DNA from 3 places in the Sporomusa aerivorans genome. Region 1 is predicted to be linked to each of the others. Evidence: predicted binding sites of a transcription regulator. Region 1 holds the regulator's gene; each other region holds the start of a gene.
The links. The regulator HrcA, encoded in region 1, represses chaperone genes, less so after heat shock. The targets are predictions, from matches to a motif close to TGTTAGCACTCNNNNNNNNNGAGTGCTAACA.
Positions count from the first base shown of each region.

Region 2: htpG (molecular chaperone HtpG) is a predicted target of HrcA. The motif match lies at 3,856-3,886, and genes of this name have one in related genera.
Region 3: groES (co-chaperone GroES) is a predicted target of HrcA. The motif match lies at 2,140-2,170, and genes of this name have one in related genera.

Region 1 is NZ_CP156926.1:3,255,367-3,266,140, reverse strand. Features, by position in the region: gene mtaB (tRNA (N(6)-L-threonylcarbamoyladenosine(37)-C(2))-methylthiotransferase MtaB) at 1-972, opposite strand, end outside; gene SATMO3_RS15450 (16S rRNA (uracil(1498)-N(3))-methyltransferase) at 972-1,712, opposite strand; gene prmA (50S ribosomal protein L11 methyltransferase) at 1,724-2,662, opposite strand; gene dnaJ (molecular chaperone DnaJ) at 2,700-3,845, opposite strand; gene dnaK (molecular chaperone DnaK) at 3,867-5,711, opposite strand; gene grpE (nucleotide exchange factor GrpE) at 5,744-6,310, opposite strand; gene SATMO3_RS15425 (TCP-1/cpn60 chaperonin family protein) at 6,329-7,912, opposite strand; gene hrcA (heat-inducible transcriptional repressor HrcA) at 7,927-8,958, opposite strand; gene hemW (radical SAM family heme chaperone HemW) at 9,070-10,209, opposite strand; gene lepA (translation elongation factor 4) at 10,220-10,774, opposite strand, start outside.
Region 2 is NZ_CP156926.1:3,496,400-3,507,173, reverse strand. Features, by position in the region: gene SATMO3_RS16740 (aminotransferase class III-fold pyridoxal phosphate-dependent enzyme) at 1-1,040, opposite strand, end outside; gene SATMO3_RS16735 (DNA recombination protein RmuC) at 1,229-2,506, shown strand; gene SATMO3_RS16730 (TerC family protein) at 2,724-3,419, opposite strand; gene htpG (molecular chaperone HtpG) at 3,920-5,878, shown strand; gene SATMO3_RS16720 (hypothetical protein) at 6,058-6,198, opposite strand; gene SATMO3_RS16715 (P1 family peptidase) at 6,536-7,519, opposite strand; gene SATMO3_RS16710 (hypothetical protein) at 7,756-8,292, shown strand; gene SATMO3_RS16705 (hypothetical protein) at 8,372-8,524, opposite strand; gene SATMO3_RS16700 (hypothetical protein) at 8,610-9,131, opposite strand; gene SATMO3_RS16695 (hypothetical protein) at 9,337-9,546, shown strand; gene SATMO3_RS16690 (alpha/beta fold hydrolase) at 9,748-10,560, shown strand; gene SATMO3_RS16685 (LysM peptidoglycan-binding domain-containing protein) at 10,679-10,774, opposite strand, start outside.
Region 3 is NZ_CP156926.1:2,185,181-2,195,954, reverse strand. Features, by position in the region: gene groL (chaperonin GroEL) at 125-1,771, opposite strand; gene groES (co-chaperone GroES) at 1,811-2,095, opposite strand; gene SATMO3_RS10050 (ANTAR domain-containing response regulator) at 2,306-2,887, opposite strand; gene SATMO3_RS10045 (sensor histidine kinase) at 2,889-4,334, opposite strand; gene tsaD (tRNA (adenosine(37)-N6)-threonylcarbamoyltransferase complex transferase subunit TsaD) at 4,617-5,639, opposite strand; gene SATMO3_RS10035 (alpha/beta-type small acid-soluble spore protein) at 5,764-5,964, shown strand; gene rimI (ribosomal protein S18-alanine N-acetyltransferase) at 6,179-6,628, opposite strand; gene tsaB (tRNA (adenosine(37)-N6)-threonylcarbamoyltransferase complex dimerization subunit type 1 TsaB) at 6,628-7,320, opposite strand; gene thiL (thiamine-phosphate kinase) at 7,301-8,806, opposite strand; gene SATMO3_RS10015 (sigma 54-interacting transcriptional regulator) at 8,982-10,547, shown strand; gene SATMO3_RS10010 (GerMN domain-containing protein) at 10,593-10,774, opposite strand, start outside.

The sequences.
Region 1 (10,774 bases):
AGCTAACGTACTCTCAAACAGCTCTTCACTCTCTCCGGGAAAGCCAACAATGATATCGGTCGTTGCAGCTAACCCAGGCAGGCGAGATTTTATGCCTGTAATTAAATCGCGGTATTCACTGGTTGTATAGTGCCTGTTCATGGCTTTTAAAATCTTGTCATTGCCGGATTGCAGCGGCAAATGCAGATGCAGGCAAAGACGCGGATCTGTTTGCATTAAAGAAATTAAGCTTTCAGATACCTCAATGGATTCTAATGAGCCTAACCTAAGACGCTTAAGCCCTTTATTGCCGGCAGTTAAAACAGCATCAACCGCATCTACAAGCGAGATTTCCTTTCCATCGAGGGATAAATCGCGTCCAAAAGCACCTAGATGGATGCCGGTAAGTACAACTTCGCTAAAACCGGCGTTCACCAGCTTTTCAGTCTCAACTGCTATACTGGCTAAAGCTCGGGAACGAAGCGGCCCGCGAGCATAGGGAATAATGCAGTAAGTACAAAAGTTAGAGCAGCCTTCCTGGATTTTTAAAAAGGCCCGCGTCCGTCCCGGTATCGAGAAAAGCGGTATATCTTCAAATTCACTGGCCTGCATAATATCGGCAACAGCGTTAACCTGCACTGTACGGTTGTTAGCCAGAACAGCCTCGACCAAATCCACAATTCTGGCCCTGTCCTGTGTGCCAACAATGACATCTACGCCTTCTATCTGTGCTACTTGATCCGGCGAAATTTGCGAGTAACAGCCGGCAACGGCAATAACAGCATTCGTGTTTTGGCGGCTGGCCCGCCGGATAAGCTGCCGTGATTTTTTTTCACCCAGATTGGTTACTGAACAAGTATTTATAACATAAACATCGGCTTGTCGGTCAAAGCTAACCACTTCATAGCCGCGCGACTTAAAAAGGCCTTCCATAACTTCTGTCTCGAACTGGTTTACTTTACATCCCAGTGTTGTAAACGCCACTTGCCGCATTACGAGCCCCCCAAATCACCACATTCATACATTACCGAAACTAAAGCAGCCAGCGCTGCTGTTTCGGTCCGCATGATCCGCGGCCCCATAGAAACAATTTTGGCTCCATGCTGCTGACATAAATTAACCTCACCGGAACTAAAACCGCCCTCAGGCCCGATAAATAGCATGCAAGCTTGCTTCTTGCCTGCGGCAAGCACCTGTTTCAAACCCTCAGCAGCTTGTCCTTCGTACAGCATAATTTTATGTACAGAAGCAAATTCCGAGTTTGCAAATATATCGTTAAGAGCCATTACAGGGTAAATATGTGGAATATGACTCCTGCCGCATTGCTTTGCGGCTTCACGGGCAATTTTTTGCCAGCGCGTGACCCGATCGGCCTTTTTAGCCGCATCATATTTAACCACACAGTGTTCGGTCGCTGCGGGAATTATTCCATAGACTCCGAGTTCAACCGCCTTTTGCACGATAAAATCCATTTTTTCACCTTTGGCTAATCCTTGGACCAAGTAGACCGCCAAAGGTGGTTCTGTGTTATCTTCAACCGTTTCCAGCCATTTGAGCTGAACAAGCGTTGCGTTAGCCTGGGTAATTTCGGCTATGCAGCCTTTGCCGTCGGCACCGGTTAACAAAACCCTGTCACCGGGAGTAAGTCTTAATACCATAGCAATATGCCTGGCATCATCACCGGTAATTGCCATTATTTCACTGACTGGCGTATTTATAAAGAAACGGCGCATCCAAGCGCCTCCTAGCGGCAGTCGCTGCCAGCCAAAATGGCTGCCCAGCCGCCCTCTTCAGTAACTTTGTCAACCACAAATCCGTGTTCAATAAGCGCTGCCGTGACATCACTCAAACGTTCGGTAATAATTCCGCTCGCAATAAACAGGCCGTTTTTTTCCAGCCGTTTTTTGACGTCAGGCAGCATTTTGATAATAATATCAGCAATTATATTGGCAACAATGACATTTGCTGTTCCATCCACACCGGTCAGCAAATCGCCCTGGGTAATATCAACAGTCTCCGTGACTTTATTGAATGCTGCATTTTCTTTAGCAACTCTCACAGCCACCGAATCCAGATCAACCCCGCGGACCCGGGCAGCCCCCAGCTTGGCCGCAGCCACAGCCAATATGCCGGAACCGGTGCCGACATCAAAAACAGTATCTGCCGGCTTGATTACCTCTTCCAAAAAACGAACGCACATCGCAGTCGTATGATGAGTTCCTGTTCCAAAAGCCATGCCTGGATCCAACTCGATAACAATATCGCCTTCTACCGGCAAATATTCTTCCCAGGACGGCTTTATGACAATATGTTCGCTTACCCTTACAGGATGAAAATATTCTTTCCAGGAAGAAGCCCAGTCTTCTTCCTGGACTTCCCGGCAGTTAATGCAGCCGCGGCCTTTGTCAAGATTATGTTCCTGCAACCTGTTGACACGGTCTTCAAAAACTCGCAGTTTGTCATCCAGAAGATCATCAACAGGCAAATATGCTTTAATAGTTACAACCTCTGTATCCAATTCCTCGGGGATGTCGCAATAATCCCAGCTTCCTGAACGCCGGTAGCTATTGATTAGTTCGGGGTCTTCGATTACAACCCCGCTTGCGCCCAGGTCATGGAAAATATCGGCTACTGCTTCCGTAGCCTCATGGGAGGTTTGAATGCTGATTTCAGCCCATTTCATGCGCCATCGCCCCTTAAACTTCAATTAGCCAATTACATTACACACCAAAGGCATCTTTAAACTTTTTAAAGAAGCCTTTTTCTTCAGCCGTCGGCTCTGCGCCGCCGGCTTTAGCAAACTCTTGTAAAAGTTCTTTCTGGCGGTCAGACAGTTTTTTCGGAGTAATTAATTTCACCCGGACATGCTGATCGCCGCGTCCATGACCGCGCAAATGGGGTATTCCTTTATCTTTTATGCGAAAAACTGTGCCTGTTTGTGTACCCTCCGGTATTTTAAGCTTGACTTTGCCGTCAAGGGTTGGCACTTCAATTTCATCGCCCAGGGTTGCCTGCACAAAATTAATCGGAACTTCGCAGATAACTTCATTGCCTTCCCGTGTAAACAGTTTGTGCGGTTTTACGAAAAGATAAACATATAAGTCCCCGGGAGAGCCGCCGCGTTGTCCTGCTTCGCCTTCATGGGCCACCCTAAGTCGTGAACCATTGTCAACACCGGCGGGAATTTTGATTTTAATTTTTCGTTTGACTCGGTTTTTACCCCGTCCACTACACTCCGTACACGGTGTCTTGACTATTTTGCCTTCCCCGTGGCAACGTTCACAGGTTCTGACATTTACCATTCGTCCAAACGGGGTATTCTGCGTAACCTGAACCTGGCCGGTCCCCCGGCAGTCAGGACAGGTTTCAGGATGTGTTCCCGGCGCAGCACCCGATCCCTGGCATGCGCTGCAATCTTCCGTCCGCGGTATCTGAATTTCGGTTTCTAAACCAAAAGCGGCTTCCTCAAAACTAATCTCCATATCATATCGTAAATCGGCCCCACGCTCAGGCCCGTTCTGCCGTCCGCCACCAAACCCGAAGCCCGCCTGACCAAAAAACATGTCAAAAATATCAGAAAATCCACCGGCGCCGGCGCTACCGCCAAAACCGCCGAAGCCACCGCCGCCGCTAGCGGCATCGAACGCAGCATGACCAAATTGGTCATACTGCGCCCGGCGCTCAGCATTGGATAGAATTTCATAAGCTTCATTGACTTCCTTAAACTTTTCCTCGGCTTCTTTGGGGTTATCGCGATTTACGTCAGGATGGTACTTGCGGGCCAGTTTGCGATACGCCTTTTTCAACTCGTCTTCAGACGCATTCTTGGCTACACCCAGCACTTCATAATAGTCTCGCTTACTCACTTCACACCATCCCAAACTTTTTTATTTCTTGTCATCATCCATTACTTTATACTCAGCGTCAACAACTTTGTCATCATTAGGCGCTCCCTGTGCGCCGTCTTGCGGACCACTAGGCTGGGCCCCCTCAGCCGGAGCATTGGCCTGATACATGGCAGCAGATAATTCATAAAGCGGTTTGGTAAGAGCTTCGGTATCTGTCTTAATGGCCTCAATATCGCTGCCTTTTAAAGATTCTCTCAATTTATCAGCAGCCTGCTGGACTTTTTCCACAAGGGCTTTATCTGCTTTATCGCCAAATTCTTTAATGGTTTTCTCTGCATTATATACCAAAGAATCGGCATTGTTGCGTACTTCTACTTCTTCCTTGCGTTTTTTATCGTCAGCGGCATGTGACTCGGCTTCCTTGACCATTCTTGCTACTTCGTCTTTATCAAGACCGCCGGAAGAAGTGATGGTAATCTTCTGCTCTTTGCCCGTGCCTAAATCTTTGGCGGATACATGGACAATACCGTTGGCATCGATATCAAAGGTAACTTCAATACGGGGTACGCCACGGGGAGCAGGCGGAATGCCCGAGAGTTCAAAACGGCCCAGGGTCTTATTGTACGAAGCCATTTCGCGTTCGCCCTGCAGAACATGGATATCAACAGAAGGCTGATTATCGGCAGCCGTCGAAAAAGTTTGGCTCTTCGATGTCGGAATCGTAGTATTACGATCGATAATCTTGGTAAATACCCCGCCTAACGTTTCGATGCCAAGGGAAAGCGGCGTTACGTCGAGCAGTAATACGTCTTTAACTTCGCCGACAAGCACGCCTGCCTGAATAGCTGCCCCCACAGCAACGCACTCGTCAGGATTAATACCTTTATGCGGTTCTTTACCCAGCGATTTTTTAATGGCCTCCTGAACTGCCGGGATACGGGTCGAACCGCCGACAAGAATTACTTTTTCAATATCTTTCGCCGTTAAACCGGCATCGCTTAAAGCCTGACGGGTTGGGCCCATGGTAGCTTCAACCAGATCGGCAGTAAGTTCATCAAATTTTGCCCGGCTTAAGTTTAGGTCAAGATGTTTTGGACCTGTTTGATCGGCGGTAATGAACGGGAGGTTAATATTGGTGGTAAGAACGCCTGATAATTCAATTTTGGCTTTTTCGGCAGCTTCTTTCAGACGCTGCATAGCCATGCGGTCGTTTGACAGGTCAATTCCTTGTTCCTTTTTGAATTCGGCAACCAGCCAGTTCATAACGCGCTCGTCAAAGTCGTCACCGCCCAGACGGTTGTTGCCGCTGGTTGCTTTAACTTCGAAGACGCCGTCTCCCAACTCAAGGATAGATACGTCAAAGGTGCCGCCGCCTAAGTCATATACCAAAATAGTGTGGTCATTGCCTTTATCCATCCCATAGGCCAGCGAAGCAGCCGTAGGTTCATTAATAATACGGAGTACTTCAAGGCCGGCGATTGCACCGGCGTCTTTGGTAGCCTGGCGCTGGCTGTCAGTAAAGTAGGCAGGAACAGTAATAACAGCCTGGGTAACTTTTTCGCCCAGATAAGCCTCGGCGTCTGCTTTAAGCTTCTGCAGAATCATAGCCGAAATTTCCTGCGGTGTGTAGTCCTTGCCTTCAATATTAACTTTATATGTTGTTCCCATATGGCGTTTGATAGAGCTGACAGTGCCATCAGGATTCGATACGGCCTGACGTTTGGCGATTTGTCCGATCAGACGTTCGCCATTTTTGGAAAAACCTACTACTGAAGGGGTAATACGGCTTCCCTCCGGATTTGGAATTACAACAGGCTCGCCGCCTTCCATTACAGCCACACATGAGTTGGTAGTACCAAGGTCAATACCAATTACTTTTGCCATCGTTAATTTCCTCCTTAAGTAAATAACCTTAATTAATTTCCTACTACTTTTACCATACTGGGACGGACTGTCCGTCCGTTAATTTTGTAGCCTTTTTGCAGCTCTTCCACAATCATGCCCTCAGGCTGGCAGGCGTCTTCCACCCGCATTACCGCTTCATGCTGCGTTGGGTCAAACAAATTTCCCACTGCATTAATCGGTTCTACACCCAACTGACACAAGGCATTATTTAATTGCCGGAAAATCATCTGCACTCCCGTGGACAATGTTTCCACATCAGTCGCAGTACTGGCTGTCGCCCGTTCAAAATTATCAACAACAGGCAGCAGTTCGCAAACAATCCGCTCAGCTACAACGGCTGACAATTCTTCTTTTTCCTGGCGGGTCCGCCGGCGGAAATTGTCAAAATCAGCCTGTAGCCGTTTATACCTGTCAGTCATCTCGTCGAGAAGGCGGCTTTTTTCATCCAATGCTGTCATAAATTGATTTATAGCATCAGGCTGAAAACAAATTTCCGGATTATCTTCGGAAACCGTTTTCTCTGTCGCGATTTCCTCTTGGATATCTTTCTGTCCTTGTTCCTGCTCTTTTTTTGTCATATTCTCCACCTCCAATTGTTAGAAATCAGGCATACCATTATCGGCGCCGCCGGCTTTTTGCGCATTGGCGCCTTCTTCTTTCTTCTTAATAATAGTATCTATGCGTAAAATAGCTACAGCTACTTCTCCTGCTGCCTTGATAGCATGCAATTTTACCGGAACCGGGTCGATAACCCCCCGCGTCAGCATATCGGTCACCTCACCGGTGTCACAGTCGACTCCCAGCGAATCACAATTTTGCGCGGCCTGGGCAGTAACTGCGTCTTCCACCTTTTCCAGCGGATTAAAGCCGGCATTCTCCACGATCTGTGATAAAGGCTGTTTGAGAGCGTTGGCCACGCAATCAAGACCATAAGCAGCCATGCCTTTGAGATTTTCCCGGTATTTGTTAACCTTCCGCGCCATTGCAATTTCAATAGAACCACCGCCCGGCACATAGCCGCCTTTCACAGCAGCCTGCACACTGGACGCGGCGTCTTTGGCGATTCGTTCCCTCTCGCCTACCACTTCTTCAGTAGCCGCTCCTACCAAGATGGTAGCCATAGGTTTGCCATTACCGCCAATAACACGGACTTGTTCAAGCTTTTCATCCTGATATACTTTTTCAGCGGCACCTAGATATTTCTCAATATCAACCGGTTCTTTTTTGAGGCCGGTCCTTTTTATCATGCGTGCTCCGGTGTGGTCAGCCACCCGTCGCAGATCTTTTGCAGATACCCGTTCGATTACCATGACATTTGCGTCTGTGAGCAGTTCCTCGGCTGCGCTATGTACACCCCTGTCAACCATGACAACATTGATACCCAAGTCGACAATTTTCTGCACATTGGTTTTAAACTCATCCTGCAGTTCTATATAGCGTTTAAAGCCTGCTTCTGTGCTCAGAGCCTCATCTTCAATCTCTTCCGGCTCCAGGGCATCATCAATCAAAAGCAGCCTGGCATTTCTAACTTCTTCAGGCATTTCCTGGGTCATACGCTCCTGATCAACAATAACTCCCAGAAAAACTTCGTTATCAGCACCGGCTTCAGCAGTAATGATATCAGATAGTTTAAAGTTATGCTCAGTAAGTTTTTCAACCCCGATCAGTTTTGCCGCTTCCACAACCAAATCGGCAATATCCTCGTGTTCCCGTCCGGCAATCATGGCAATACTGCGTAAGATGGGATCATCGACTTCGGTAATAGAGCGGGCACGTTCTTTAACTCCCTCCAGAACCCGGGCCACACCGTATTTTATACCTTCAATTACCCGGGCGACAGGCACGCCGCGCATGACTTGATTTACTCCCTCGGCCACCAGACTCCCGGCCATAATAGTAGTTGTCGTAGTGCCATCCCCTACTTCGGCTTGTTGAGCCTTGGCTGTATTGATAAGCATTTTTGCCGCCGGATGATTAACATCCATCTTATCTAAGATAGTAACGCCATCATTAGTAATGATAACTTCACCAAAACGGTCAACAAGCATAGTATCCAGCCCTTTAGGACCGATTGTGCCCTCAACGGCAGCCGTAATTGCCCGGACAGCATTGGCATTGGTTAATAAGGCTGCCAGTCGTTCGTCGACATCGGCACCGCTGCCAGCTTGCTTTAAATTCATGTAGTTCCTCCCATCTATAGTACTTTGTACTTTTCCAAAATTTCTCCCAAATGGCGCTGCATAAATTTTAACACAGACATGGTTTTACCATATTCCATCCGGGTCGGACCAAGCACGGCAACAGTCCCTACCACCTGACCGTCAATACGGTAAGTAGCCTGGACAACACTGCAGTCATGGATGCCTGTATATTTATTCTCCTGACCAATGGTTACAACTATACCATCATTGTTTGCCATATGAAGAATATCACACAATAAGCGGTCTTCTTCCAGCATGGTTAGCAAGCCTTTGACCTTATCCACATCCCTGAATTCGGGCTGGTTCAACATCTGAGTCGTGCCGCCAAGATAAACTTTCTCATTTTTCTCGCCGGTAAGAATATGCTTAAGTAAGGTGATTGCTCTTTCATATAAGGCAGGGTCAGGCAGGATGTCATTTTGAATATCTTGCAACACCGGTGCGGTTATCCGGTCAACAGAAAGCCCCCCCAGGTGCGAATTAATCGCATTGGCTACGCGGCTCAATTCTTCATGGTTCAGCCCTTCCGGTATTTCGATGATTTTGTTTTCTAAAAGCCCGGTATCGGTGACAATGACGACAATTGACCTGCGTTCATCCAGCGGCAAAAACTGCAGGTATTTAAAGGTACACTGCGAGACTTGCGGCGCCAGCACCATGGACACATTGCGGGTCATGCGCGACAAAATCTTGACTGTCTCCTGAAATACTTCATCAATCCGGCGAGCCTTGGTCTGATACCAATTGTCAATAATCTGAATATCGCGGTCAGAAATCTGCGGCGGCGCCAGTAAACAGTCGACATAAAAGCGGTAGCCTTTAACAGAAGGAATTCTGCCGGCCGAAGTATGCGGCTGCTCCAGGTAGCCCAACAGTTCTAGATCTGCCATTTCATTGCGGATAGTGGCCGGACTAACTCCCAGATTGTATTTACGGGCAATCGTCCGCGAGCCGACCGGTTCTGCGGTGGATATATAGTCATCAATAATAGCCTGCAAGATTTGCCGTTTTCTTCCATCCAACATCGACTCCACCTCCTTGTTGTTAGCACTCATATCGATCGAGTGCTAACATCTACTAAAAAAATACCACTCATCGGACTCAATGTCAAGATAGTATAGGGGTTTCTTGGCAGGCTAATCAGGTAAAAAACTGCTAAAAACCACATTGCCAAACTTCATGCCTCTTTCAGTAAGCCAAATTTGCTTATCATCGGCTTGGACAAGTTGTTGCCGGTGTAGTTTTTCAAAATTCCTACCAAAGTGATGAAAAAAATCAACAGAAAACTGCTTGGCAAAAGCGGCCAGTTCCATTCCCCGTGTTGTGCGCAAAGCCAGGAAAATAAACTCAGCCATAGCGTCTCCTCTGCCTACTGTCTCACTCATAACGACCGGAGACAGGCCAGCCGCGATTACATCGATGAACTCTTGTATGCCGGCTGCATTGCTTGTTCGTTGCCTGTTTATAAAGGAATGGGCGGCTGCTCCCAGTCCGAGATATGGCTGATAATGCCAGTATTTTAGGTTATGACGGCATTCCATACCGTTGCGGGCAAAATTAGAAATTTCATAACGCTGTAAGCCTTGGCTTGGCAAAAATTCGGTCATGACATCATACATAGCTTCCTCTGTCTCGTCATCCGGCAACGTTATTTTCCCTTGCTCATATAGAGCAGCCAACGGAGTATCTTCCTCGAGCTTAAGACCGTATACAGAAACATGACTGGTATGTAATGCAGCTGCCAGCTTAAGCTCATTAAGAAAACCGTCTGCCGTCTGTCCCGGCAGGCCATACATCAAATCGATGCTGATATTGGTAAAACCCGCATCATATGCATGCTCTACAGCCGCAATACTGTCGGACGCTTTATGAATGCGGCCTAACCGGGCGGTCAGCTCATCGTCAAAAGACTGGACGCCAAAACTTAGCCTGTTTATGCCCGCCTGTTTTAACAAACATAGCTGCTCCCGGGATATTGTACCAGGGTTTGCTTCCATACTGATTTCCGCCCCGGCGGTAACAGCAAAGCTGGCAAAAAGACTTTTCAGAATTTGTTCCAGTAAGTGAACAGGCAGTATGCTCGGTGTACCGCCGCCTAAATATATTGTGTCAACCTCAGGCTTACATAACTTACCGCCCTGGTCAGCAATCTGCTGACACAAGGCGGTAGTATAAGCTGAAAATAAATGTTCGGTTCCCGGGTAGGAGGAAAAATCACAGTACAAGCATTTTTGCCTGCAAAACGGGATATGAACATATAAACCAAGCTTAGTCATGCGATTTACCTTAATCCATCTTTAAAATTGCCATAAATGCTTCCTGGGGAACTTCTACACTACCGACCTGCTTCATGCGCTTTTTGCCCTCTTTTTGTTTTTCCAGCAGCTTGCGTTTACGGGTAATGTCACCGCCATAGCATTTGGCCAGCACGTCTTTGCGCATTGCCCGAACGGTCTCACGGGCAATTACTTTGTTGCCAATTGCAGCCTGGATAGGGATTTCGAACATTTGCTTCGGGATGATGCCCTTTAGTTTTTCTGCAAGTGCACGCCCACGCTGGGTAGCCCGGTCCCGGTGAACGATAACGCTCAAAGCGTCAACCGGCTCGCCGTTTAACAAAATATCCAGTTTAACAAGCGCTGAAGTCTGATAACCCAAAAGTTCATAATCAAGGGATGCATATCCTCGCGTTGAAGATTTTAGCTTGTCAAAATAGTCAAAGATTATTTCGCTGAGCGGCAGGTGGTAGGTTATCATGACCCGGTTGGCATCCAGATATTTCATATCTTTAAATTCACCGCGTTTGTCCTGGGAGAGCTCCATCACTGCCCCGACATAATC
Region 2 (10,774 bases), 240 kb from region 1:
CCTTTGCCGCGTGCTTCCTTGATAACTTCAGGGTATTTGCGGGCCAAATCACTCAGCTTGTCAAGAAAATACCGGCCGCTTTGTTCAGCCCGGGTGATAAGTTCCTCTTCGCGGATTGCAGTGATGGCGGCAATGGCCGCAGCACATGCCAGGGGATTACCGCCGAATGTTGAAGTATGCAAAAAAGGACTGGTTATGTACTTGTCCCAGATAGTGCTCCGGGCGGTAAATGCGCCGATGGGCATGACCCCGCCGCCTAACGCTTTGGCGGTGGTTATAATATCAGGGACTACCCCGTAGTGTTCGACAGCAAACATTTTGCCAGTGCGCCCCAGGCCGGACTGGACCTCATCGCAAATCAGGAGAGCTCCTGTCTGGTCGCAAATCTCCCGGACAGCGGGCAGGTAGGAGTCCGGCGGCACAATGATGCCTCCCTCCCCTTGAATGGGTTCAATCATAACCGCTGCCGTCTCACTATTTACGTTATGGCGCAGGGCATCGATATCCCCGAACGGTACATGGCTAAACCCGGCTAGGAGCGGCTGGAACGGTTCGCGAAACATATCCCGGCCGGTAGCGCTCAAAGCTCCTAAGGTTTTTCCGTGAAAGGAGTTAGTGGTGGCGATGACATTGCTTCGCCCAGTATGGATTTTGGCCAACTTCAGACTGCCTTCGACAGCTTCGGCGCCACTGTTGACAAAAAAACTGTATGTAAGATCACCCGGCGTAATTTCAGCCATCAGTTCGGCCAAATCTGCCATTGGTTTGTCAAATAGGACTTTACTGGACAGCGGCATAAGATCCAATTGCTGTTTGACAGCGGCGACAACTTTAGGGTGCCGGTGCCCCAGGCTGAAAACGCCATAACCTCCCAGGCAGTCAATGTACTCTTTGCCATCAACATCATAGATCACATTACCCTCGGCCTTCCACTCGATGGTTGACAGGCCCATGAATCTAAACAATTTTGCTATGGCCGGATTGATATATTTTTCATACTTTTCAATAGTTTCATCAATCACTTGTTGTTTGTTTGACATTTGGATCCTCCTATGCAAGGTTAATTCATTATATGAAACCCCTTATGGGATTATTTTCTATTATCCATAAAAAAACTCCTGCCTTTATTTCATTATACCCAATAAGTACTGCATTTTTTGCTGTCAGAAAGGAATTTATTCCACTAGTCTGGAATATCAAGCCACAACAGAACTTAAGGAGTGAAGAAATGAATGAAATAATACCTGTACTTACTGTTTTACTACTTATCGTTAATGTGCTCATGCTGCTGATTTTAATGGTAAAGGTAAATAAAAACGGGCAGTTTGACCTGACTCCGCTGAAGCAGCTGGCTTATAACCAGGAGCGTCAAGAGTCTGCTTTGCGGGATGAATTGGCCAAAAGTCGCCAGGAACAGACCTTTAACACGAAGGCCTTGCGTGAGGAACTGGCCATGCAACTGCATAACTTTACCAATACTAATGATCAGAAGTTTACCCGGCTTACGCAGCTTAATGAACATAAGCTTGACAGACTGAGGGAAACCGTGGAAATCAGGCTAAACGCCATCCAGCAGGACAATAGCAGCAAACTGGAAGAAATGCGGGCTACCGTTGATGAAAAACTGCATGCCACGCTGGAAAAGCGGCTGGGAGAATCTTTTCAACTGGTTAGTGAGCGTTTAGAGCAGGTTCATAAAGGATTGGGCGAAATGCAAACCTTAGCCGCCGGAGTCGGCGATCTCAAAAAGGTGCTGTCAAACGTCAAAACTCGCGGTATATGGGGTGAGATGCAACTGGCCTCTCTGCTGGAGCAGGTGCTGACACCTGAGCAGTATGCCGTTAATGTTATTACTAAGCAAGGCAGTCAGGACAGGGTGGAATTTGCTGTAAAACTGCCCGGACGGGATAAGCATGAAGCGACGGTTTGGCTGCCCATTGACGCCAAATTTCCCCAGGAAGACTATCAACGTTTGCTGGATGCCCAGGAAGTGGCCAATGCCGAACAAGCTGCTGCAGCGTCAGCTGCGTTGGAAACGCGGATCCGCCAGGAAGCCAAAACCATAAAAGAAAAATATCTCGATCCGCCCCAAACGACCGATTTTGCCATTCTTTTTCTGCCTGTAGAAGGTCTGTATGCTGAGGTGCTGCGCCGGCCCGGGCTGTGTGACAGTCTGCAGCGTGAATACCGGATTACTGTCACCGGTCCTACTACTCTGGCTGCTTTGCTTAATAGCCTGCAGATGGGATTTCGTACCCTGGCTATTGAAAAGCGATCCAGCGAAGTGTGGAATTTGCTTGGCGCGGTAAAAACGGAGTTCGGCAAATTTGGCGATGTATTGGAAAAAACCAAGGAAAAGCTGGATCAGGCCAGCAGGCAAATTGATACAGCCGCGGTACGTACACGCGCTATCGAGCGCAAGCTCAGATCTGTTGAACAACTGCCGGCCGTTGAGGCCGTTAACGTGTTAGGGCAATATGATGGTGACGAAATAGAAACCGGCTAAAGCCATGGCTTCAGCCGGTTTTACCTGCTGTACCAGCGTCAAGCCGCAAATACAGCAAAAGTAGTCAATCCTGATCAAGGATGATGTCGACGACTGTCTGGAAAAGCTTATTTCTCAGGCGGCTTCCCTTGTCTTCCTGTAATAGCACAAATTATTTATAATTTCAATGGCATGTAACGAACATGCCGAAAGTATCGCCAGGGAGAGATTGCGGATTTTAGTGCAGGCTGGTTTTTTCTGTAGAACGCGATTTAAAAAAATAGCCGGTGATAATGACGCCTAAAGTCAACCCAATTTCCAGCAGCAGCGTATAGTCGCTGATCAGCGGGCCGATGGCTTTGTCGCTGGCTATCATTTCGGCGGCCGCATAGCCTAAAACGCCGGCGCCGAGATAAATAATAACCGGGAAACGGTCCATTAGTTTCATCAATAACTGGGCGCCGAACACAACCAGGGGAATACTTGTTGCTAAACCCACGGTAATCAAACCATACTTACCGGAAGGTACAGTCTGCGAGATAGCGGCCAGAGCCAGAACGTTATCCAGACTCATTATCAAGTCGGCGAACAGGATGACTTTAATAGCTTCCCGATACGATGTAGCCTCGCCATAATCACTTTCTTCATCATTATCTTTTAACAGGCTAACAGCAATATACAACAAGGCCAGACCGCCTAGAAACTGCAGATAAGGTATATCTAAGAGAGAGGCAGCCACAAAGGTCAGAATAATTCTTAGAACCACGGCGCCTACGCTGCCCCACAAAATAGCTTTTTTACGTTGGTGTTCAGGCAAATTCTTACTGGCCAGGGCTATGATAACAGCATTATCACCGCTTAATACCAGATTTACTAACAAAATACTTCCCAGGGCCATAAACCATTCCGGCCCGATAGTGCCAAAAAAATCCATTGTCAGCCTCCTTAAATTCTTTCTGTTTATTTATTATTACACAATGATCTATGGTATAACCGTAACATTAGCGAAATGCCTTGCTTGCCTCCTTTCCTCATAAAAAACAAAAAAGACCTAAGGTACGCAATAATACATACCGAAGGTCTCACTATTGGTAGTTTTACCAACGATAACGCCAGATGCCTCTTGGCACCGTATGTTGACATCATCCAACGAGTTACTCCCCTTACGATGAGAGTGGATATTTATTTATTTGCATTATAGACAACCATGATAAGGTTTGTCAATAATATATTTAATTTTAAAAATTAAGGCGTTATGAGCCAGAAGATGGAGAGATTTAGAAATATTGTTGATTTTATGGCGTTTTGAACCATTTTTATAGTCTGGGACTGTTGATTTTGTTTTCTAATTTGGCTATTATTTTAGATAGAATTAGCACTCGTTGATATTGAGTGCTAACGAGAACTACCTATTATACATTGCGGAGGTTTATAATGGTACAAGAAACAATCGTTAAAGAAACAAGAGAATTTCAGGCGGAAACAAAACAGCTTCTGGAATTGATGGTCCACTCTATTTATACCAACCGGGAGATTTTTTTGCGGGAACTTATTTCTAACGCCTCAGACGCCATCGATAAAATTCGTTTTGAGTCGCTTACCAATCATGCGCTGCTGGAAGGAAACGAAGATTTCGAAATATTTCTGACTCCGGACGAAAATACAAATACCCTGACTATCGCCGATAACGGTATGGGTATGACTGTGGATGAAGTCGTTGAAAACATTGGTACTATCGCCAAATCGGGCACCAAGGTCTTCCTGGAAAAAGCTAAAAATGCCGGTTCTGTTGCTGAAAATGAGCTTATTGGCCAATTTGGCGTCGGTTTTTATTCAGCCTTCATGGTAGCTGAAAAAGTAACATTGATCACGCGCGCACCCGGACAAGCCAAAGGCGTTAAATGGGAATCCACCGGTGATGGCACTTATACTATTGAAGAGTGTAAGAAGGAATTCCGGGGCACCACTATTGTACTTGCGCTTAAACAGGAATTCTATTCCTCAGAGCACCCGGAAGAAAATTTCCTGAGTAATTATACGCTGCAAAGTCTTGTTAAAAAATACTCCGACTATATCCGGTATCCCATTAAAATGAACTTTAACAAAGAGGAAAAACCGGTAGATGCCGAAGGCAAAGTGATTGAAGACGCTGCGCCCAAGCAAACCGTCGAGGTTCGTACTCTTAACTCTATGACACCGCTATGGACACGCGCCAAAAGCGACATCACACAAGAGGAATACCACCAGCTATATAAAAATATGTTCCATGCCTGGGAAGACCCGTTAGATATTATTCACTCCAAAGTGGAAGGCGCTGTGGAATATACTACCTTGCTGTTTATTCCTACCCATGCCCCGTTTGATTTTTATCAGCGGGAAGCTACAACCGGAATCAGGCTGTATTCAAGGAATGTATTCATTATGGATAATTGTCAGGATTTGCTGCCGGAGTATCTCCGCTTTGTTAAAGGTCTTGTCGATTCCCCTGACTTTTCTCTCAATATATCCCGTGAACTTCTCCAACATAGCCAGCAGTTAAAACTGGTTGGCAAGAACCTGGAAAAAAGCATCCTGAAAACATTAGAAACCATGCTGAATAAAGACCGGCCCAAATATGAGACGTTCTGGCAAGAATATGGCCGGGCCATTAAGACAGGGGTTTATGCCGATTACAATAGCCGTGACAAACTCAAAGATTTATTACTCTTCCCCTCCTCTCATTCGGAAGAACTCACGACGATTAAGGATCATGTAGGCCGTATGCCGGAGAATCAAAAAGTAATTTATTATGCTACCGGCAAAGACCGCGTTGCGGTTGAACGTCTGCCCCAAATGGAAATCCTTAAGGATAAAGGCATTGAGGTTCTCTACCTTTTCGACCGGGTGGACGAATTTGCCATTGATGCAATGCATGAGTATAAAGATAAAAAATTCCAGTCGGTTAGCCGGGGAGATCTGGATTTAGAGGATATCGGCGCAGATGACAGCAAAAAAGAAACTGCTGAATTAGCCAAGGAAAATGATGCGCTTATTAAAGCAGTCAAAGAACAGTTAAAAGGTAAAGTGGTTGATGTGAAAATCAGTAACCGTCTTAAGTCCAGCGCCGTATGCCTGGTCAGCGGCGATAGCGGCATCAGCCTTTCCATGGAACAAATTCTTTCCGAAATGCAGAAGACAACCTTTAAAGCCAGCCGTATTCTTGAATTAAATCCTGAGCATGAGTTATTTGCTGCTTTAAAAAATATATACGAGACTTCTCCTGATTCAGAACCTTTTAAAGACTACTGCGAGTTACTCTATGGACAAGCTCTGCTTTTAGAAGGACTGGCTCCGGAAGACCCTGTTGGTTTTGCCAGTAAGGTAGCCGGCTTAATGGCCCGCAGCGCCAGATAGTTTGCAAAAGCGCCTGATATCTAAAATCAGGCGCTTTTGTCTTTTCGCTGGTCAGGTAGTAAATATTGGTGTACACGACGGCCCAATAGGTTTTGCTGTGTCAGTCAATTTTTTCATATAAAAAACGGCGGTAAACAACCGCCGTTTGGAGAAGATGGAGATTGACCTATTCGAGAAGGCTACCGTTTACCGCCGCAGCCGCCGCCACAATCTTTTTCATTGCGGCGTTCCTCTACATTGGTTAACTCGCATGCGAACTCAAGGTTCTTTTTATCCTTCTGGTTACAGCACTGTTCGTTATTGCGGTTTTGCTTTCTCATAGTATCACCCCCAAAAATATTGTCTCCGTTAATCTGCGTAATATAGTTGGGTATTAATGGAATGGAAATGCAAAAGACCGCCAGCATAAATGCTGGCGGTTCAGTGTAATCGGCCGGTTATTTGCTTTCTGCCGGATCTCTCATACAAAACACCTTATTCTCACGTTCCCGATGGAAATTAATACATTCACAGCACTTGCCATGCCGCTCACATTGAGTTTTCGGACAGGTGCAATTTTCTTCATTACAGTTAGCCATGAATATCATCCCCTCCCTACAGCTATTTACACTAAAATATTCATCGTTAAGCAATAATTTCCCTGCTATCGTCAATTAATTAGTATGCCTTCCGCCTGTCAGCCGCACCCGGTACTCCGTGGAGCGTTGCAGCTTGCTGCACACTGCTGACAATTGCTTGCTCCATGGCTCTTATAGCCAGTATCCCTAACAGGGTCATATCGGCGGTTACCTCAGCGGTGGCCAGGGTAAAAACCGTGTCGCCGTCGTGAATGGTGTGTACCGGGCGAATAACGCGCGCATAGGCATTCTGCGTCAACGCTGCAAGTTTATTGGCTTGGGGTTTGGTTAACCGGGCATTGGTAACAATCACGCCAATTGTAGTGTTCTCCAGCGTAACCTTGGGAGTTGCCGGCTTGTCCATTGTCACTGTGAAGCTTTCGGTATTAAGAAACGTTTTTTTATCCGCCTGTAATGCGCCGGCCACAATGGCGCCATTGGCGGGAGAAACTACATCACCGAATGCATTTACCGCCACTATTGCCCCGACATATAAATCTTTCAGCCGGTAGCAACAGGAGCCCAGGCCGCCTTTCATCGCATATGCCATGCCTTTAATCTTGCCTACCGTAGCGCCGGCGCCGGCACCGGTATTACCATCCGTCCAGGGCGTCTGACTATAGGCATTTTGGCAGGCCTGGTAAGCCATCATTTTATCCGGTCTTACCCTATGATCCCCGAAGGTTAGATCAAACAGGATAGCCTGGGGAACAATAGGAACTTTAGTAACGCCGACATCATAGCCGATGCCCTTTTCTTCCAGAAACTGCATTACCCCGCCGGCGGCATCAAGACCAAAAGCACTGCCGCCGGCGAGCAAGACTGCATTAATGCGCTCCACTGTGTTTTCTGACCGGAGCACATCTGTTTCCCGCGTTCCCGGCGCACCGCCGCGTACATCTACTCCACCCACAGCTCCCGTGGGGTTGTCGCAGATGATAACCGTACAGCCCGTCCCGGCGCTTAAATTCTGCATGTGGCCTATCTTGATGGATGGAATTGCGGCAAAATTGACTCTCTCCAATGGACACTTCCCTCCTCTTCGCTTCATTCAAGAATTTCACCAAACGTAGAGAATTCTCCTCTACCATAAAGACGCTCTGTCCATAGTATTATGTATAAATATCTTATCTGATTTGTTCTAACATTGTCACATTTTTGTCATACTTTCATGGTATTCTTTGGATAACTCGATAACCGGTTTTGTTCATCCATACCAGGCTATCGTGATAACAGCAAGTTTGCCGAGGAGGATATATTATGAAAAAGAAAATTATGACTGCCCTTACAGGAGCCATGCTAGTTGCCAGTGTCGGTTTGGCTGCTCCAATTACCGATTTAGACAAAGGCCAAACCGCAATCGGGTACAATCATTATAATCTGGACGACGGGGGCAATATTGACAACGATAGCTTTTACCTGGAAAATGCCGTTTCTGATAAATTTATTCTCGGTTTAGAAAGAAACTCCTATTCGATTCCGGGTTATGACACAAAATCTACTGATGTCTATGCACATTATAAGCTTGACAGAAATGTTCATCTTATAGTCGGCAACAGGGATTATAGTGATGGTCCTAACAAAATGTTTTACGGAATTGGCGCAAATACCAGCCTGGCTCCCAAACTTGACGGCTACGCTTCGGTGACGACAAACAGTATGGAAACCGACTGGCAGGCTGGGGTAGCTTACAATCTAAGCAATCAAACGGCCTTACACTTAGGCTATAAATCTTATAAGCAAGATGGTTTTTCAACCATTGACGGACTTGGATTTGGCGCTAGTTATAAATTCTAAAAAAATCTACCGGGACAGCCTCTGGCTATACCGGTAGTTTTTTTTTACCTGCTAAGCAAATTCACAAGAATAGCTGAATTCATTTACCCACACAACCAAACTGACCGGGTTCTTGAACTACTGAAACGAGTGTATCCGTACAACCGCATTTTTCGCAGGCGTCCGGCTTCTTTCCGTCCGCTGCCTTGTGCATAAAACCACAGTGACTACATTTGTATAGGATGTCAGTCATGTCTCCAGCCTCCTTTGCCGATGTAATTTAATTATATTTATTCGAGCATACCCCGATAGTATGTTTTTGTGAAAAAATTAATCTATTATAGTGTTCTAAAGTCCCTTGGCAATTTAATAGAACCGGTATGTGACGGGTTTTGCCCGGGTTCAGCGGCCAGGCATTGCGCCGGCTGGATATCTCTATATTTTTTTGCGCCATATGTAAAGTCATGGCCAAAATACTTACAGTGATTTACCTGTTTAAACAGGCAGCCGGAACAATTGGCAGCAGGCATTATAACGCCCTTCTTAGCCGACTCAATGAATTGCTGCGCTGCTAAAAGGTCATTAACATATTCATTCAATAACCGGGCTAAAGCGGGAGATTTTACTTTTTTTAACTTTTCTAGGCTCTTAAGGGCTTTAATCAGTTCAATCTCAAACAACGCAGTATCCGGAATCTGAGCCAATAAAGCCGGGTCTTCCGTTAGTGTTTTGAGTTTTTCTTTAGCCTGCAGCGCATTAGAACCAAGATATATGGAGGTATTTTGGGGTTGTTTGGTTTTAGAATTATAGATACTGTCTTTTAAGTAAAACGTTCCGTTCTTGCGATGTTCAATGTACACTTGTTGCATCTCTCCCAATTAAAACACATAATCACATTCACGATATGATTATAATATCCAGCAAAATCAATATAATCACATCGAATATATGAGTATAGTATAACATCTTGGGCATATAATCACAATACTATTATGAGTATGGATTGTGCCCTAACAAGAAAGTTTAACAGTAACTTGGGGAACACTATTGCCGGAGGTGAACGCTTTGAGCAATAATAACACAAATGCTGTCAGTGGTTCCATGACAGATAAGGTGGCACCGAGCGAAGCGGATATGGCGCAAAGAATGCAGGCTTCGGCGCAAACTACCAGTTCCGGTCAGCAGACAACTACTTCCACCGCAACCTCATCCTATGTAGCATCATTGGCAAACGGTATGGCGACTCCTACCGGCGAAAACCAAAGCCAAAAGTAATCCCGGCTTTCAGTTAAAAGAGACCAGACACAGCCGTAAGGGAAAACTAAAAATTCAATCGTCTATTCTGTAAAATCGGCAGGCCTTCTATCCAACAATCATTGGATAGAAGGCCTGTTGTTTCTCTTAGCCGGAAGTAACTATTTTATACCGCAGTGAATAAAATGATTTGGAGATATGTTACGATATGGAGGGCACTGCATGGGCTATTACATCAAAGTCGAGAAAAATGTAAAATTATATGTAGAAGATTTAAATCCGGAGGGTTATGAGACAATCCTCTTTATTCATGGCTGGCCTGCCAATCACAAAATGTTTGAATATCAGTTTAATCAGCTGGCATGCGAAGGATATCGCTGTATTGGTGTTGATACCCGCGGTTTTGGCAATTCTGACAGGCCTTTGAGCGGCTATTCCTATGACAGGTTAGCCGATGATATCCGGTGTATCATTGACGCTATGAACTTGCAGGAGATAACTTTAGCCGGGCATTCTACAGGCGGTGCTATTGCCATTCGCTACATGGCCCGGCATAACGGTCATGGCGTTGCCAAGCTGGCGCTGTTTGCAGCAGCGGCGCCCAGTCTTATTCGACGTCCCAATTTTCCTTTTGGGCTGACCCAAGAAGAGGTTGTTAAACTTATTGAGCAGACCGCTACCGATCGGCCGGCTATGTTAAGAGGTTTCGGTGAGACGTTTTTTTTTCAGAAAATTACTCAGCCCTTTTCTGAGTGGTTCTTCCAATTGGGACTGGAAGCCGCCGGCTGGTCGACAATAGCCATTGCTCAAACCTGGCTGGAGGAAGTGTTGTTCTCTGACCTGGGCGAAATACATGTGCCTACACTGATCCTTCATGGTATTCACGATCAAGTAGTTCATTTTCAACTGGGCGAAGTGCAGCATCAGGCTATTAAGAACTCAGAGTTGATTCCATTTAAGTTTAGCGGTCATGGCGCTTTCTATGATGAACGGGAGAAATTCAACAAAGAGTTAATGCGGTTTTTGGAAGATTAAATTAAATCCTGGAAAAAGAGCTATGCTTAAGCACAGCTCTTTTTAGGTCGCAAATAAGCAATATAACTGTATCTGCGGGCCCTTCTGATGATGAAATAGTTTATTACTAACTTTATCCTTATCTTGTCCAGTAGTTAACTGCCAGCTTGTCCCCGGGGTAAATATCGCCTGGTTGGCGGCCAGAAAATAGTTCCTGGTTATTTTCAAGTATCCC
Region 3 (10,774 bases), 1.1 Mb from region 1:
GCCAAGAAGTTTGATAACCTCATGGACAACCTCTAATTTTTTTAATCGTTTTCGGTACTAAAATGGTACTATTTGCGGTTTGGCATATGTCGGAGCCGCGTATTTAAACGGCTCGCGGCACTTACTACATCATGCCGCCCATGCCGCCCATACCGCCCATGCCACCCATACCGCCCATACCAGCAGCAGCGCCGGCGTCTTTCTCAGGCTTATCAGCAACAAGGGTTTCGGTAGTCAGCACCATAGCTGCAATGCTGGCAGCATTTTGCAGTGCGGAGCGGGTAACTTTAGCCGGGTCAACGATACCGGCTGCAATCATGTCAACATACTCTTCAGTCAGAGCGTTGAAACCTTGGCCTTTGCCGGCTTTCTTAACGTTTTCTACGACAACGGAGCCTTCCAGACCGGCATTGTCAGCAATTTGACGAACTGGTTCTTCAATGGCGCGTTTTACGATTTGAACACCGGTTTGTTCGTCACCGGCAAGTTTCAGGCTTTCCAGGCTGGCTTGAATATCGATGAAAGTAGTACCGCCGCCGGCGACAATACCTTCTTCAACAGCAGCGCGGGTTGCATTTAAAGCGTCTTCAATGCGCAGCTTTTTCTCTTTGAGTTCAACTTCGGTAGCCGCGCCAACTTGGATAACGGCAACGCCGCCAGCGAGTTTAGCCAAGCGCTCTTGCAGTTTTTCTTTATCGAAATCGGAAGTGGTTTCTTCGATTTGAGCGCGAATTTGGTTAACGCGTTTTTTGATTTCATCGGCTGCACCGCTGCCGTCAACAACAGTGGTTTCTTCTTTGGAAACGCGGATCTGACGGGCACGACCGAGATCTTCCATAGTTACGCTGTCAAGTTTGCGGCCCAGTTCTTCGGTAATAACAGCACCGCCGGTAATGATAGCGATATCTTCCAGCATAGCTTTTCTGCGGTCGCCAAAGCCAGGAGCTTTTACGGCAACGGCGCGGAAGGTGCCACGGAGTTTATTTACAACCAAGGTAGCCAGAGCTTCGCCTTCTACGTCTTCAGCAATGATCAGTAGTTCTTTACCTTGTTGAACTACTTTTTCAAGTACAGGCAGCAAATCGGCGATAGCGCCAATTTTACGGTCGGTAATTAAAACATAAGGATCGTTCAGCACAGCTTCCATTTTGTCAGGGTCAGTAATCATGTACGGCGAGATGTAGCCGCGGTCAAACTGCATACCTTCAACAACATCCAGGTCGGTACCCATAGTCTTGGATTCTTCAACAGTGATAACACCGTCTTTGCCGACTTTCTCCATAGCTTCAGCAATCAGTGTGCCGATTTCTTCGTCAGCAGCCGAAATGGAAGCGACCTGAGCAATAGCGTCTTTGGTTTCCACTTTTTTGGCGCTTTTCTTAATTTCATCGACAAGTACGTTAACAGCTTGCTGGATGCCTTTTTTGATGATCATCGGATTGGCCCCGGCAGCTACGTTTTTCATGCCTTCGCGAATCATAGCCTGAGCTAATAGGGTAGCTGTAGTGGTACCGTCACCGGCAACATCATTGGTTTTGGTAGCAACTTCTTTAACAAGCTGCGCACCCATATTTTCAAACGGATCTTCCAGTTCGATATCGCGAGCGATTGTTACGCCGTCATTAGTGATGGCCGGAGCGCCGAATTTTTTGTCAAGCACTACGTTGCGGCCTTTAGGTCCTAAGGTAACTTTAACAGCATTAGCCAGCGCGTTTACACCTCTCTCGAGTGCGCGGCGTGCTTCTTCATCAAACAAAATTTGTTTAGCCATTTATGTATTACCTACCTTTCGCTTTATAATATTAGCTGATTATTCGATTACAGCCAGGATGTCTCTTTCACTGATAATGAGATATTCTTTGCCATCGAATTTGACTTCAGTTCCAGCGTACTTGGAAAAAATCACTTTGTCGCCAGACTTAACATCCAAGGCAACTTTTTGGCCATTTTCCAATGTTTTGCCTGAACCAACGGCCACAACTTTACCTTCTTGCGGCTTCTCCTTGACTGTGTCCGGAAGAACAATCCCGCTCTTAGTAACTTCCTCCTTTGCCAAAGCTTCAATCACAACTCTGTCGCCCAATGGCTTAATCATGTAAAGAACCTCCCTTTATGGTGTGTTTAATATTTTAGCTTTTTTGTTAGCACTCGCTTAAGTTGAGTGCTAATTCCATAATTTATAATATAAAATTCGCTTAAAAAAATCAAGTGCATTTACGCAAAAATACGTATTTTTTTTAAAAAAAGCAAGAAATTTTTCAGGGCAGAGACATCCAGTCCTCTGCCCTGAAAGAAAATCGCCTATTTATCTTTTGCGTGTCGCAGATTCCACAATAGCGGCCGCCACATCCCGGATCGATTTACGTTTGCTCATACTGTACTGCTGAATGCGACGATAGGCTTCGCTTTCGGTCAAACTGTAGGCATCCATCAGAATGCCTTTGGCCCGGTCAAGGACTTTTCTGGTTTCCAGTGAATTCTTTACTTCTTCCAGTTCACGTTCCAGTTCGGCGAATTCCTGGAACCGCGATAAGGCAATTTCCATTGCCGGAAACAAATTCGCTTCTTTGACAGGCTTGACTAAGTAGGCTAAAACACCGGAGTCTTTGGCTTTTTCCACAATCTCTTTCTGACTGAAAGCAGTTAAAAGCAACACTGGCGAGAGTTTTTCGTTAGAAATAATTTTGGCCGCTGTAATACCATCCATCTCCGGCATTTTGATGTCCATAATGACAAGATCGGGCCGGTATTTGCGGGCTAATTCAACTGCCTTCAAACCGTCAGGGGCTTCCCCCACTACAGTGTGTCCGGCTTCTTCTAATAATTCTTTTAAATCCATGCGTATGATTGATTCATTATCAGCAATTACTATCCGCAAAGCGTCCATGTTATTCCTCCTTCGCCTCTTTAGCGCCTTCCATCTGCCGGGGAATGGTAATAAAAGCGTGGGTGCCGGCACGGGAAAATAGGCGGAATTTACCCCCAAGGTCGCTTTCCACCAATGTCCTTACAATTTGTAACCCCAGGCTATTGGTATTCTGGAGATTAAAATCCTTAGGGAGGCCAATACCATCATCGTAAATATCTATTTGATAGGTCTCAGGTGTTGTCGCAATGTCCACACCGATTAACCCTTCTTTGCGACCGACAAAGCCATGTTCAATGGAATTCTGAATAAGTTCATTAATAACTAATGCTAAACTGCTGGCATGTTCAGACGGTAAAATGACGGTTTGGCCATTAAGCACTGTCTCAATGTTAAAATCCGGCTCAAGCATATTTTGAATGACCAAATCCAGGATGTTTCTAGTGACTTCCGCCACATCAATAAATTCCCTGTCCTGCTGGGACAAAAATTCGTGAACAACCGATATGCTTAAAATCCGGTTGACGCTTTCCCTAAGCGCCGCTTTTACTTCCGGGGTTTTGGTGCGTCTGGCCTGCAGTCTGAGCAAACTGGCAATTGTCTGCAAATTATTCTTGACCCGGTGATGTATTTCCTGTATGACTGCCGACTTTACCAGCAGTTCTTTTTCTTTTTTTCTAAGCTCGGTAACATCGGCAATAATAAATACAGCCCGTACTGCCAGTCCGCTGGCAAAAACAGGAATTGCCCGCTGGACTAAAATCATATTGCCAGCCTCAATTTCCTTTTCCAGCGATTGACCGGAGGCAAACGCCTGCTGCGCCAGTCGCATGTTAACCTGTCTGTCAGACACCCGTCTGCCGACAACCCGGTTAATGCCTAATACTTTATAGATAGCTTCGGCAGCCGAATTCGCAAAAATCACGTATCCGCGTTCATCGATAATAACAATGCCATCCCGGGTGCCCAGCGGCCGGTACATTTTAGGGCCTAGCGGCGGGGAAACCGTCGCCATATTTAAAAGCATATTGGCTGTTTCCACCAGCATGCCGTGCCCGTCGGCAACAGCCTCCTGGTTATTGGTTTCAAAACTGGCAGCCGCTATCGTTTTGCCGTCTGAATCCACAATCGGATAAACACGCATTTCCAGCGCATCCATGCCAAGCTCCCACTCCCGCTGTCCGGCTATATTGGTACCGGAAAGCAAAGTCCTCCATACCAATGGTTCTTCACTGGATTGCACCGTACTGCCCAGGATATTGGTCTTAAACTCAATATAACTGGTGTTAGGCTTAGCCTGAGCGACAATGGCCAAAAAATTCTCGCTGCGGGCCGGCGCATACAACGTAACCTGAGCATGAGCTAAATCAGCAGCCAAACCCAATACGCTGGCCGTGTTATCAATAATTTGCATTTGGGCAGCAGTCAAAGCTGTCATTTTCCGGCATATATCGGCGGCTACACCCATATAGAAACTTCCCCCGTTCCACTAAAGCAAAACCTATAGCTGTTAATCAATCATGTATTCAACTGCAAGCTGAAAAATTCCTTGTTATCTGGTCATAAATTTACAAAGTTACAATTTCTTTCTTTATCCACAAAAAACGCCATAGTTATCCCCGGATTTATCCACATTATCCACAGCATTATACACAGGCAAACCCCAGGGCTAGTACCGAATTAACACTCCCATAACAAAACTTACCCACATTATCCACAATTGTAGTTTGTTTGGTTTTCCACATGAGTATTATCCCAATTTGAGAGCAGGAACGGCATTCAAGTTCAGATCGGCAAAATCCCCGGCCAGGAATTGATAATACGCCCGGCAGGCAATCATGGCAGCATTATCTGTACAAAGAACAGCTGGCGGATAGTATAGTGAAAGCCCTCTTTTTGCGGCCTCTGCCGTAAGCTTGTCCTGCAGTGACGAATTGGCCGCAACCCCGCCGGCCAGTACGATTTTACTTGTCCCTGTATACTCTGCGGCATCTATTGTTTTTCTAACCAGAACATCTACAACGGCAGCCTGGAAACTTGCCGCCACGTCAGGAATGCTTATTTCCTCCTTGCGCTGACCGGCGCTGTTTAAATAGTTCAACACGGCTGATTTTAAACCGCTGAAGCTAAACGCAAACCGGTTCTCGCCTTCCAGTACGTTAAAAGCACGCGGAAAGGCTATGGCTTCCGGATTGCCCTCTCTGGCCGTCTTGTCGATATGCGGTCCGCCGGGATAAGGAAAATTCATTACCCTGGCAATTTTGTCAAAGGCCTCGCCAGCTGCGTCATCCCGGGTCTGCCCCAAGAGTTCAAGGTCATTATAATCTTTGAGATGAATCAGGGAAGTATGCCCCCCGGAAACTACCAAGGCCACAAAAGGTGGTTTTAGTTCCCGGTGCGCTAAAAAGTTGGCGAAAATATGGCCCTCCAAATGGTTTACGCCTATAAGCGGTTTATTCAGAGCAAACGCCAACGTTTTGGCTGTAGCCACCCCGACAAGCAGCGCTCCTACCAAACCGGGCCCGTAGGTAACACCAATGGCATTCACATCTGCCAGCGTAGTCCCGGCTGCAGTTAAAGCCTGGTCAATGACAGGTATCACATTCTCGATATGTTTACGGGAAGCAATTTCCGGCACAACGCCGCCAAATTTTTGATGTGTGGGAATTTGTGAGGAAATAATATTGGCTAAGATTGTCCGCCCGTCAGAGACAACGGCTGCGGAAGTTTCATCACAGCTTGTTTCTAAAGCCAGCGTTACGTTTTGAGTCATAAAGGCAAACCTCCGTCTTATGTCTGCTAATTATTACATGATTTACGAATGTATTTTAATGTTGAAAGTAAGGCAAATTAAAACCAGGACAACAAGATACCGTCCGCGAAAGGAGGTGCTGAATATGGCACGCTCGAATAAACCTGTAAATCCCGGTGCCGAGAACGCTCTTGACCGCATGAAAATGGAAGTTGCTAACGAGTTAGGTATTTCCGAGCGCGTTCGTAGCCAGGGTTGGTCAACTATGACCTCGGCCGACTGCGGTCGTGTAGGTGGTCATATGGTTCGCAAAATGATCGAGCAGTATGAATCTACTCTCCAATAGATTTTAAAGTACAGGGCGGCTGCAGCCGCCCTGTACTTTTGTCCTGATAGAAAGTATAACTTTCGGCTGGATAAGGGTAACATCAGGCTTACACCTTCGTCAAAGATGCGGCACGACCTGTATTTTCGTTATCACCCTTTCACGCGCTAGTGCATATGCTATTTTACACAATCACCCTTGGAGGCTGCGAATCTATCACGTAGCCTCCTCTTTTTTATAGATTATCCAGCCACATGATGATGGCGTCTTCGTTTAGTTCGGCATAGTAGTTGGGGCGGATGCCGCGTTCGACGAAACCGCGGCGGGAGTACAGGTTACGCGCGGCTGCGTTGCTGGGCCGAACTTCCAGCGTCATGCTTGCAGCCCCAAGAACTTTGGCCGTAAGTATCATGTTTTCTAATAAGAGGGAGCCCAGGCCGCAGCCATGATATTCAGACATAAGCGCGACATTGGTGACATGGGCCTCGTCAACAATCAGCCAGAAACCGGCATAGCCCACAACCTGACCGTCAGCCACCAGCACCAGATAATGCGCCAATTCATTATTGTATACTTCTTCCTCAAAAGCGGCGCGTGACCAGGGGGTGGAAAACGCCTGCCGTTCCACTGTCAAAACTGTGTCAATGTCCCCCGGCAGCATACGCCGGATACTGAATTCGGCCATCAGCGGCACTCCCGGGCTTGTCTTCGCTCCCATAATTCTTCGGCCTCTGAACGCCTGATATATAGCGGTTCCAGTGTATTGACATCATGCCGGACTCCCTCAGCGTACAGTTGCTGGGCCAGAACGGCGACACTGCCGGCCCGGGGCATGATCACATGGGGCGGCGCGGCCTCAGGAATTTCTGCGGCATACTGCGCAGCAGCCTCTCCCAGCATCAGCACAGGACGTCCCAGTTGCGCCAACTTGGTGCGCGCTCCGGCAAACGCCACTACCTGGGGAGGTTCTATCTCCACAATAGACCGGTTCTGCCATTCGTAGATCCCTAAATAGACATTCCCCTTTTGCGCATCTAACATAGGCGCCAGAATACAGCCCGGAGCGGGGCACGAAAACGCCAGCGCGGCCAGGGTAGGCACACCGATAAGCGGAATATTAAGCGCATAAGCAAACGCTTTGGCTGTTGCCAGACCAATCCTAAGCCCGGTGAATGAGCCGGGTCCGATACTAATGGCAACGGCCTTTAGCTTGGACTGCGGCATTTCCGCCATTTCGAGCAAACTGGCGATATGCGGCATCAGCCGCTCAGAATGGGTTTTCCGGGTTTGAATCGTAAGTTCAGCAACCAGTGTATCAGGTGTGGCAATGGCCACACTGGACACAAGGGTAGCCGTATCAATCGCAAGAATGGGCAACCTGTTTCAACTCCTCACAAAGCTCTCTGTACCGCGCACCTACTGGCAAAAGCTCAAAAACCCGCCCAGTGGCAGATTCCCCTTGCTTTAATGACAGCCAAAGGTGTTTTTCCGGCAGAAACTCGGCAAATTTCTCCGGCCATTCAATAATAGCAATACCGCCGGCATCCACATAATGATCAAAGCCAATTTCAGCCAGTTCGGCCGGATGTTCTAGACGGTATAAATCAAAATGATATATTGGGAGATCCCGGCCATCGGCAGTGGTTCCCTCGTAAACATTAAGTACGGTAAAAGTCGGGCTGGCCACTTGGCCGGCAACCTTAAGCCCGGCGGTAATCCCCTGTGTCAGCAGCGTCTTGCCGGCCCCAAGATCCCCCGCCAGGCATAATACATCACCTGGTTGCAGTACACCGGCCAGAATCTCGCCAAAGGTATGCGTTCCTTCCGGCGAAGTTGTTTCAAATGACAGAGGCGGCTCTTCCGCCTCACGAAAATGATTATAACCGCGGGCCTCCAATGCTTCGGCATAGCCGGTCTTGTCCACCAGACTCACGCCCTGGCTGGCGTCAACCACCTCGCCGACTTTAGCCAGCGGCAAATCGGGGTACGCAGCCAGCAAGGCTGCAAAGTTGCTGCTTTCCATAGTAAATACCAGTTGAAAATCCTCGCCGCCGTACAAAGCATACTCAAGCACCGGTTTACGCAGCACCTGCGCCGCTTCTTTGAGTTCAGGAGCCAGCGGAATCTGCTCCGCATACACTTTTATCCCTACATTACTGGCTTTAGCTATCTCGTGAGCCTCGCTGGCCAGTCCGTCGCTAATGTCATCCATGCTGGTAGCACCGGCAGCGGCCACCAATTGGCCAAGCTTCACCTGCGGCTGCGGCGTTAAATGCGAAGTGACTAACGGCCAGGCAAAATCAAATTCTTCCCAGTCATTAACATTAAGTAACTCCAAGCCTGCCGCCGAATTTCCCAGCCAGCCGGTAACAGCTACAATATCGCCAGGCTGAGCGCCGGAACGCCGCACCAAATTAGCCGGCTCGACTTCACCGGCCACCGTTACGTTGATAACTATCCCCTGCGGGCTCGAAACGGTATCACCGCCAACAATATTAACACCATACTCCCGGCATATTTCCTTCATCCCCTTATAGAGGTTGACCACAAATTCGGCTGGCGTTGACTGGGGTAAGGCAACGGAAATTACGGCATGACGGGGTATCCCCCCCATCGCGGCAATGTCGCTTAAGTTCACGGCAATGGCTTTGTAGCCAAGCTGCCACGGTGTTGTTGTCGCTAAATCAAAATGCACTGACTCAACCAGCATATCTGTGGTAAGAAGCTGCAGTTGACGGGGGGTCGGCAACAACACGGCAGAGTCATCACCAATACCGACAACCACGCTGCCAGTATCATGAATCGTACCTTCTTTAATTAAATCAATCAGGCCAAATTCGCCCAGTTTGTTAAGTTCACTCATCGGAAACCTCACCCTCTATGGCTGCATAATGTTTCTAATAATTTCTCTTTTATGCAGGCATTTCCTGCAAGGCTAGTATACCACAACCAGAAAAAAAGTTGTATGCAACAAAGGATTTAATACCGTCAACAGCAAATTTATCTCTCAACAGCTTTAAATGCCAGGAGGTCTCCGGATGGATAACCTGCGCCTAAGAATAACCAATATCGACAGACTCGGCCTTGTCCTCGACGTTTCACAGATACTGGCCACCCGCCAGCTCAACATTATTTCCATGGAACTGGAGATCAGCACAATCTATCTGGAAATCAAGGCACTTACTCCGGCCGAAAAACAGACTCTTCTGCATGAACTTAGTTCTATCCCGCAGGTTACGGCAATATCCGAAATAAGCCTTATGCCCCACCAGGTGCGTTCCGAACAGCTTAATGCCGTATTAACCTCCATGAGTGAAGGCATTATCGGGATAGACCTGGAAAGGCGAATTACGCAATACAATCCTGCCGCCGAAAAAATTGTCCGCTTACCGGCAAAAGATGTCCTGGGCCGTCAGTTTGAAGAAATATTTCCCGCCGACAGTCCTTTGCTCGATACCTTAAAATACGGCACACTGTATAACAACCGGGAAATTGTCCTGGAACAGACCAAAAGCCACTATTTATCAAGCGGACGCCCCATTATCGACAGAATCGGCCGCATTATCGGCGCTGTGACCATTATTAAGGATATCGGTGCTGTGCGCGAACTGGTTTATACTGTGACTGGCCAGTTGCAGATAACCTTTGACGAAATTTTGTACACCAGCCAGGCGATGCAGCGGGTAGTCACTCTGGCCAAATCTATTGCCAAAGGGGAATCAACCGTACTGATCCGCGGGGAAACCGGTACAGGTAAAGAACTGATTGCCCGGGCGCTCCACGCCGCCTCTCCCCGGAGCAGCAAAATATTTGTCCCTTTAAACTGCGCCGCCATTCCGGATACCTTGCTGGAAAGTGAGCTATTCGGCTACGAAGACGGAGCATTTACCGGCGCTGTCAAGGGCGGCAAACAGGGCCTGTTTGAATTCGCCAATGGCGGAACCATCTTTTTGGATGAGATCGGGGAAATCCCCTCCCACCTGCAGGCCAAATTGCTCCGCGTATTACAGGAGGGAAAGGTACGCCGTATCGGCGGCACACGGGAACTCCCGGTTGATGTCCGCATTCTGGCGGCTACCAACCGTAACCTGGAGAACATGATTACCAACCGTATCTTCCGTGAAGACCTCTACTACCGCCTTAACGTAATTCCGCTGTTTATTCCGCCGCTCAGGGAACGGCGCGATGATATACCGCTTTTGGTACAGTTTTTCCTAAAGCGGTGTGCAGCCCGGCTCCATAAGAACGTGGACGACCTAAGCCAGACCGCCTTGGAAAAAATGTGCAACTATCATTGGCCCGGCAATATCCGCGAACTTGAGAATGTCATTGAACGCGCCGTCAATATAGTTTCCGGCGACATAATTCTGGGTGAACATATCATTTTTGACCAGGACTACACACCGCCAAGCACCTCTACCGCACCGGCCTGCAACCGTACCTTAGAGCAGATCATCAAAGAGGTTGAACGCGATGTGCTTATTAAGGCTATGAATAGCCATACTACCTCACGTCAATTGGGGGCAGTATTAGGCTTATCGCATACGGCTGTATTGAAAAAATTGCGCAAACACGGCCTGGCATTAAAACATAATGAGAACTGAGAGATAAAAGACGGCAGTTCTTCTGTTGAAGAACTGCCGTCTTTCTTATTTCTTTATAATCTGCTCTGAGCGGCTCAGCGGCTCACTGACGTCAAGATGTCCTGTAATGGTATCAATCTTTTTGCCGTCAACCATAATCTGCACCTTTTGGATATCAGGGAACTCAGTAAGAGTATTGACAATAGCTCCTACCAGCAAAATCTCACTAACCGATCCGCCGTTACCTT